DNA from 2 places in the Bacillus sp. FDAARGOS_235 genome. Region 2 is predicted to be linked to the other one. Evidence: riboswitches for the same ligand, from Rfam matches in the RefSeq annotation. Region 2 holds a riboswitch; the other holds the start of a gene.
The links. A riboswitch is a leader RNA that binds a small molecule or an ion and turns the genes downstream of it on or off. The one in region 2 is predicted to bind cyclic di-AMP.

Region 1 (4,428 bases), 960 kb from region 2:
CGTTTGAGTATAAAATTTCAATGTTAAAAAGTTTTCTTAAGCGGAAGAAAATATCTTCACTTTGTGATTGAGATACTAATTCTAAAGAAAAATAATTGGCTGTAAACGAATTGATTGAATAAATTAATTTCTCTATTTCATTTGTATCTTGTTCAATATTTAGCTCAGCATAAGCATTCGCCATCTTTAATAAAACAACTTTATGAAATAGGTTTAATAATAAAGCGTAATAAAATTCTCCGTACATTTGACTAGCAAGTTTAGTGACTTCTTTTTCACCTTCATTTGTTATACATGTGAAAATATGTTCTTCCATAATAAAATAACGGTTAGGAGCCCATCTTTGATAAGAATGCTTTGTTAAATAATCGTGAATATAAGGAACATTATTTGCACTAATATACGGCTTACCATCGTCTGTTAATCCGGAAAGACTGGAAGCTCGATATACATCAACTACATGAAGGTCTGACTTTTTGTTAATAGATAATAAGGTTTGTACATACATTCGTTGGTCTTCAAAGAAGGGGAATGTTTGAAAGTATGAACTCCGCAACCTCTTATTCTCAAAGAAGTCTGTTAAGCCATGATATAAATCGCCGAATATAAGTTTTTCTACTTGTGAATATTTTTTCCCATCACATTCAATACAAATGGTCTCGGTTGTATCATTTCTAGTTTCAAGCACACGGAAGCGAGAAGCAAATTCGATGGCTTCTGATAATGTCATGTTTGGGGCGGTTTTGACTTCTGTTCGAATTGTTAAGAAGCCAAGCTCATAAGGACAAAGTGTTACATCAATAGAATGTATCTTGAATGGAACGGAAATAAGATTTGTTGTTAAATGTCCATTTAAATTAAGGTCTTTAGAATAGCGCTGTAGTCCCTTTTGATGTTCTGAATGAGGAAAAAGAATTTTATTCGTAAATGAAAGATAGTATGCTTCCATATTTTGATGTGAAACTTGAAACTGCCCGTAATATGTATTTTCATCTTCAAGATGATCAAGTCGAAAAGGACGGAAATTATTTTTTTGTAAGAAAGGGAACATATTTTGTTCATATCCAGTTTTAAACGAAAACGGGAATATAAATTGAAATATAGCTGTTGTTACATCTTTTTCTTCGATTGTTTGTATTGCCTCCATTTACATTGTTTCCTTTCCGTATAAGCTATAGAAACAACATGCCCAATTTTTCTTGAAAATAACCTTGTTTTTTCAATAGATTAAGAATGAAAATTCAGCTAATTTAACAAGGGACATGTATAATGTTATGTATACTAAAACTAGTATAATTGTGTGAGGAAAAGGGGATGTTGTATGCGCATTTTAGTATTAGGAGCTGGTGGCGTCGGTGGATTTTTTGGTGGCCGATTAGTAGAAAAGGGAGAAGATGTTACATTTCTCGTTCGCAGCAAAAGAAAACAACAATTAGAGGAAAAAGGACTTGTTATTCGTAGTGTGAATGGAGATTTTTCCTTTCAACCGAAATTGATAACGAAAGAAGATAGAACTTCTCCATTTGATGTGATTTTATTTTCAACAAAGGCGTATCACTTAAACGAGGCAATTCAAGATTTGAAGCCGTTTGTTGGCGAAAATACTGTAATCATTCCATTGTTAAATGGTATCGCTCATTTATCGCTATTACAAAAAGAATTCGGCGGGGAAAAAGTAATGGGCGGTTTATGCTTTATTGAGACGACGTTAAACGATCAAGGAGAAATTGTACAAACTAGTGCTGCCAACAGACTTGTATTTGGAGAAATTAAGCCTCAAGATTCAGAGAGAATAAAGCGTATTACGAAAGCATTTATAGGTACGAAAGCTAGCTTTGTTTTAAGTGAAAATATTACGCAAGATATGTGGCATAAATATTTATTTATTACTGTCATGTCAGGCGTTACAACATTAATGCGTGCACCGATAGGACCAATTCGTGAAAGTGAAGGTGGACGTGAATTTATCCGAAATTTATTTGAGGAATCTGTGCAAATTATGAGGGTATTAGGAGCTCCAGTTAAAGATAATATTGCCCAGGAACATATGAAAACGATTGATAAAATTTCTTATGATATGAAGTCCTCTATGCAGCGTGATATGGAAAAAGGTTCGTTTATTGAAGGGAAGCATTTGCAAGGATACTTACTAGATGTAGCAGAACAATTTTCTTTAGAAGCACCATTACTAGGAGTGGTATATCAAAATTTGAAGGTGTATGAAGAAATGACATTTAACAAACCCGTAATAGAATTAGATGTATGAAATAATAAAAAAGATAGCAATATATAAGTGTATTGCTATCTTTTTTATTTGCGTATGACAAATTATTTGTTTCTTTTAATTCTTTCTGTCAAGTTTATTTCCTGTTCACGTTTACCATATAACTGATTAATTTCATTTGCTACTGCATCTAAATATGAATCGGAAAAAAGCGGTTTCTTCTTTTTAGACATACGGGTCTCCTTTAAGGGTTTTTTAGTATTCATTATGTATATTTATCAGCGGATTATGCGCAATCATTTTAAATTTTTTCTTTTTAAAAATTTTTGTTTACATTTTGAAAATAAAGGAGTATTATAATCCACAGTTTCAATTTTCTAAATCGCTGAAACCGCATGGTACGGGGGACCCGTTCTTACGGATTAGTACATAATCCGATGGGGTGAATCCTTAAAAAAAGGTAGGGCTACTCATAGGCCCGAATCCGACAGCTAACCTCGTAAGCGTTATATTGAGAAGGAAGGTGGAGCTTGTGCGACAAAAAAAATAATGTCTACAAGTCTATTTCGCTATGGCTTGTAGACATTTTTTGTTTTCTGAAGAAATAGTTTGCTGGCTGTAACAAGCAGAATCGTTCGTACAAAATTATTGGAGAGTGGACAGCTGTGGTTTCATCTATTAAAAGATTTTTAATTGGAAGGCCGTTAAAATCAACTGAGTTAGGAGAGCAAAAGCTTAATAAAACGAAGGCGCTAGCCATTCTATCTTCTGACGCATTGTCATCAGTTGCATACGGACCAGAGCAAATTTTAATCGCTTTAGCAGGTCTTGGAGCGATTGCGTATTGGTATTCCATTCCGATCGCTATTGGGGTATTAGTATTATTGACAGCTCTTATTTTATCTTATCGTCAAATTATTTTTGCCTACCCACATGGCGGGGGCGCATATGTTGTATCAAAAGAAAACTTAGGGATGAATCCAGGCTTAATAGCTGGAGGGTCTTTATTAGTGGATTATATTTTAACTGTTGCAGTAAGTGTATCAGCAGGTACAGATGCGTTAACATCTGCTTTTCCTAGCTTACATGCACATAATGTAATCATTGCGATTATATTTGTTATATTTATAACCATATTAAATTTAAGAGGTGTAACAGAGTCAGCTTCCGTTTTAGCATATCCTGTTTATTTATTCGTTTTAGCACTATTTATATTAATTGGTGTAGGGATATACAATATTTTAACTGGTCACGTTTCACCGACCTTACACACGCCGATTGGAACGCCGGTTGCGGGAATTAGTTTGTTTTTACTGTTAAGAGCATTTGCATCAGGTAGTTCGGCTTTAACAGGTGTTGAAGCGATTTCAAACGCAATTCCAAACTTTAAAGATCCTGCACCAAACAATGCAGCGAAAACTTTGCTTGCGATGGGTGCATTACTTGCTGTGTTATTTTCAGGAATTGTATTTTTAGCTTATTATTACGGAATTACACCGAGTAAAGAAGTAACTGTTGTTTCCCAAATTGCTGAACAAACATTTGGACGTAATTTCATGTACTATTTCATACAAGGCACAACAGCTTTAATATTAATTCTTGCTGCTAACACAGGGTATTCTGCATTTCCATTATTAGCAGTTAACCTTGCAAAAGATAAATTCATACCGAGAATGTTTACGATTAGAGGAGACCGTCTTGGTTACTCAAACGGTATTATTATACTTGGAATTGCTTCGATTATTTTAATTGTAGCTTTCCAAGGTCAAACAGAACATTTAATTCCGCTATATGCAGTAGGTGTGTTTATTCCATTTACACTTTCTCAAACGGGTATGGTATTAAAATGGCTTCGTGAAAAACCTGAAGGATGGGCTTTAAGATTAACGGTTAATTTAATTGGTGCAGTCATTAGTTTTATCGTTATGAGCATGTTCTTTTTAACTAAATTCGCTCAAGTTTGGTCGATCCTTATTTTCTTACCTGCTATTATCTTCTTGTTCCATCGAATTAAGAAGCATTATGATGCAGTCGGTGATCAATTAAGTTTAAAAACTTGTGAGCCTCTTATTCCGATTGAGGGGAATGTAATTCTCGTTCCTGTAGCTGGTATGACTCATGTAGTAGAAAATTCATTGAACTATGCGAAGGCTCTTTCTGCAGATCAAGTTATCGCTGTATATGTTGCTTTTGACAGAGAAGAG
Region 2 (4,428 bases):
TCAAATCCAGATCCATTATTCGCAGCTGACGATGTGTATTCATATACAACTTGCGTTAAACCGTGAAAACCGGAATGAGAAATCGCATCCGTTCCTAAACTTGTTGAAAGAGCTAATGCAGAAAATCCTAAGATAAGTAATGGATGAAATAGAATCGTTACTGCAATTAATTTCATTTCCTTACCTTCAATCTTTTTACCTAAAAACTCTGGTGTTCTTCCGACCATTAATCCAGATATAAAGACTGCAATAATTGCATACATAATAATATTAATAAAGCCCGCTCCAACACCGCCGTATACTGTATTCAACATCATATTTACGAGTGGAACTAAACCGCCAATTGGCGTTAACGTATCATGCATCGTATTAACGGCCCCTGTTTCAGCAGCTGTCGTTACTGTTGCGTATAGTGAAGAGAATACTGTTCCAAATCGTACTTCTTTCCCTTCTGTACTTCCTTGTACATGTTCGATACCCATTCCATTTAATGCCGGATTCCCGTTTAGTTCAGATGTCGTAATCGTTATAAATCCTAGTAAAAACACCATGAATAGTGAAACGAAAAGGATACGCCCTTGTTTTTTATTTCCTACCATTCGTCCGTACGTAAATGGAAGTGCTGTTGGTAATAACATCATAAGCATCATTTGCAAAATATTACTCATTTGTCCTGGATTTTCAAAAGGATGTGTAGAGTTTGCCCCGAAAAATCCACCGCCGTTATTCCCAAGTTCCTTAATAGAAACGAATGATGCAACAGGCCCTCGTAAAATACTTTGTTTTGCTCCATCAATCGTTTGTGCTGTAACCGCCCCATCTAACGTTTGTGGTACACCAAGTGCGACAAAGACTAACGCTGCAATAAATGCGATAGGAAGAAACACTCTCGTTAACGCCCTCGTAAAATCAACGAAAAAGTTGCCAAGTTCTTTTCCAGCAAGTCCTCTTATAAAAGCCATAACAATCGCTAACGTCGTTGCTGGTGCCGCAAACATTAAAAATGTAATCCCGATTAATTGTGATAAATAAGATAAACCATTTTCACCGCTGTAATGTTGTAAGTTTGTATCAGCCATAAAACTAATCGCTGTATTAAAAGCGAGCGTAGGCTCCATCCCTTCAATATGCGCTGGATTTAATGGCAATACACCTTGTAATCTAAAAATGAAATATACAACGACAATCATAAATCCGTTGAGTAGAACTAATGATAATGCATACTGTTTCCACGTTTGATTGTATCCTTTTACACCTGTAATTTTAAAAATAAGTTTCTCAAAAGGCCCGAATACTTTATCTAGCATTTTGCTACCTTGAAAGGCTTTCTCTAAATAAATCCCCGTTGGCTTTGCTACTAAAATAAACAAGAGCATTGTAATAATGACTGCAATCCAAATCATAATGAATGATTCCCCCTAATTAAAACTTTTCTGGATTTAATAATGCGTATACTAAGTACACCGTAATCGCTGCAACAATAACCGATAAGGCAATCATCATGATTGCTTCCCTTCTTTCACAACTTTATCTGACCAACTTGCAAGACTTGCCATCGATGCTACTAATACAACAAAAATTCCGATCATCACAACATCTAACATAACAATCCCTCACTTTAAATGTTAAAATTTACCATTAAAATATTAAAAAAGAACACTGAGCTCTACTCAGTGTTCAAAAAATGAACAACAAAAAGTAAACCTCCTCTCTAAACGCTTACGAGGTTAGCTGTCGGATTCGGGCCTAAAGAGTAGCCCTACTTTCAAAACTGAAAGATTCACCCCAAGTGACGATGCACAAAATTGGTTCCCCCGCTCCATTTCTGGAACTCAGCGATTTTAGGTTTTTTTTTGGAAATTTGATAAATGATTTATGAGAGTAAATATACTCCTCTATATTTCACTTGTAAAGAGGTAAATTACTTAAAATAAGAAAATATTACGCTATTTAAACGCTTACATTACGTATTATTAATATTCTTTCATCTGTTTTCTTGTCTTTTCTTTCTTTTTCATAGAAATGACCTTTTATATATAAAAAAAGAGCGAATGTATATAAGCACCCCACTTAGGCACACTTAACATTCGCTCTCGTTTTCATTCAGAATTTATTTACCACATAAAAAAGCACGTAAATTTCTCCCACGGATATAAACTTGTGATAATTCTGCATGTAACTGCTCATACTCGGTAATATCCGCCTCTAAATACAAAGCATCTTTTGATGGTAATAAAATATATGGCCCTGGAAAAATAGGATCAATCTGTGCCAATTCTTGAACCCTCTCGATCGATACCGCCCAACGATTTGCTATATCTCCAAATAGTAGTACCTTCATCATTTCTTCCCCCGCCCTATTCAAAAAATAAAAACGAAATATTATCACAGTTCGTAAACACGACAAATTTAGCTCCAATTGTTTCATAGAGCCGCGCTGGATATCGTTTATTCCTTGTAACAACAGTAATAGGCGCTTGAAAAGAAAAACGAATGTGTTCTGTGAAGAAACTAACTGTTGGAAGCTCATCCCCTAGTAAAATCACCTTCTTAATTCGTGTGCACATACTAGTAAAATCTTTCTCCTTATTACAGCTATAAGCTGATTCAAACCCATAATCTCTAACTTCAGCCGCTATCTCTTCATTGGCTGTAAAAATAATTAACTCATGCTGAAATGCTACTAGCTCTCTTAAACTCTTTACCTTGTTTTTTTCTCCAACACAAATAAGTGTTAGTTCCATGTACCTCATCCTCCTTAGCATAAAAGAATTCAAACGTAGATTGATATTCCCCTATACTAATCGGATCGATGAAGTGATGTATCCATCATGGCACCGTCCTCTCTCAAAACGCTTACGAAGTTAGCTGTCGGATTCGGGCTTTGAGAGTAGCCCTACTTTCAAAACTGAAAGATTCACCCCAAGTGACGATGCACAAAATTGGTTCCTCCGCTCCATATATTTGGACTCAGCGTATTACAAAAAATGTATTCTGGCTGATATATTACTCTTGTATTTTGAAAAAGTAAACAAAAAAAGCCAGTTGTAAAACTGGCCTTTTCATTCTTCATGCTTATGCTTTATTCAATTTATACGCAAAATGATTCGTTGGTCCATGACCACTACCAATATTCAATGGCTCTTCAATTGCTATACTAATAAATCGTTTTGCCTCTTGAACTGCTTCGTCCATTGAGTATCCTTTCGCAAGTCCAGCTGTAACTGCTGAAGCAAATGTACAGCCACTTCCGTGCGTTTGTTTCGAAGGAATTCGTTCACTTCTAAATTCAATAAACTCTTCTCCATCAAAGAGTAAATCAATTACTTCATTACCTTGATATTCCGCATGTCCGCCCTTCATAAGCACATATTTAGCACCTAATTCGTGCAATACTTTCGCAGCTTTCTTACTATCTTCTATATTATGAATCTCCATCCCAGTTAACACTTCAGCTTCTGGAACATTCGGTGTAATAACTGTTGCTACTGGTAATAAATATTCCTTTAATGCTTGAACTGCTTCTTGCTGTAATAATGATGCTCCGCCCTTTGCAATCATAACAGGATCTAGCACAATATTATTCCAACCAAATTTCTTAATCTGTTCTGCCACAATTTGAATAATTTCACTACTAAATAACATTCCTAGTTTCACTGCATCTGGTGTTAAATCCGTACCAATTGAATTCAGCTGTTCCGTAATACCTTCTAACGGAACAGGATATACCCCTTGAACGCCAAGCGTATTTTGAGCAGTAATTGCCGTAATAACCGTCATCCCATACACACTAAGCTCTTGGAATGTTTTTAAATCCGCTTGAATACCAGCACCACCGCCGCTATCAGATCCTGCAATTGTTAAAGCTTTATTCACTTCCATCTCACTCATCCTTTTCTATCCAAAATAGCGATGATAAATCGTCTTTGCTTCGCTTATATCTTTCGTTCCATGTACAAGTACACGGCCATCTTTGAAGGCAACTAACCTCTTTTCTTCAACAGAGAAAGATAGTAAATATGGATTTACATTTAAATTATTCACACGGCCTTCTAGTAGCTGTTTATATTGTTCAAAATCCATTTCTTCTTTATGAGGTGGTCTAATTTGAACTGTATTTCTCCCGCATAAAACTGCTGTTTTCGATGTGTTCTCTTTATTTAAATACGGATATAATGCATTCTCTCCGCACGAAGGACAATTATGTTTGCGAAGTTTTTGCACATTCATACAGGAATACTCATTCTTCCACATATCAAACGATACAAGTCCATCTCGAAGTGATTTATAATCTTCTACTAACAGTTTAAGAGCTTCTGTTACTTGATGAGAAACGACAAGAGATACAGCAGGTGATATAATACCCGCTGTATCACATGTCGCCCCGCCAAGCGGAATCGATTGTAATAAACATGATAAACATGGTGT

Region 1: linked by a shared signal. The riboswitch ahead of A6J74_RS07735 (APC family permease) and the one ahead of A6J74_RS13055 (hypothetical protein) in region 2 are both predicted to bind cyclic di-AMP.

What each region holds. Positions count from the first base shown of each region.
Region 1 covers NZ_CP020437.2:1,197,650-1,202,077, reverse strand. The annotation lists gene A6J74_RS07745 (hypothetical protein) at 1-1,147, opposite strand, end outside; gene panE (2-dehydropantoate 2-reductase) at 1,322-2,266, shown strand; gene A6J74_RS30370 (hypothetical protein) at 2,329-2,457, opposite strand; cyclic di-AMP (ydaO/yuaA leader) riboswitch at 2,598-2,745, shown strand; gene A6J74_RS07735 (APC family permease) at 2,890-4,428, shown strand, end outside.
Region 2 covers NZ_CP020437.2:2,162,577-2,167,004, forward strand. The annotation lists gene kdpA (potassium-transporting ATPase subunit KdpA) at 1-1,403, opposite strand, end outside; gene kdpF (K(+)-transporting ATPase subunit F) at 1,423-1,503, opposite strand; gene A6J74_RS13045 (SipW-dependent-type signal peptide-containing protein) at 1,500-1,604, opposite strand; cyclic di-AMP (ydaO/yuaA leader) riboswitch at 1,703-1,848, opposite strand; gene A6J74_RS13050 (hypothetical protein) at 2,111-2,344, opposite strand; gene A6J74_RS13055 (hypothetical protein) at 2,358-2,744, opposite strand; cyclic di-AMP (ydaO/yuaA leader) riboswitch at 2,838-2,986, opposite strand; gene thiD (bifunctional hydroxymethylpyrimidine kinase/phosphomethylpyrimidine kinase) at 3,076-3,882, opposite strand; gene thiF (thiazole biosynthesis adenylyltransferase ThiF) at 3,898-4,428, opposite strand, start outside.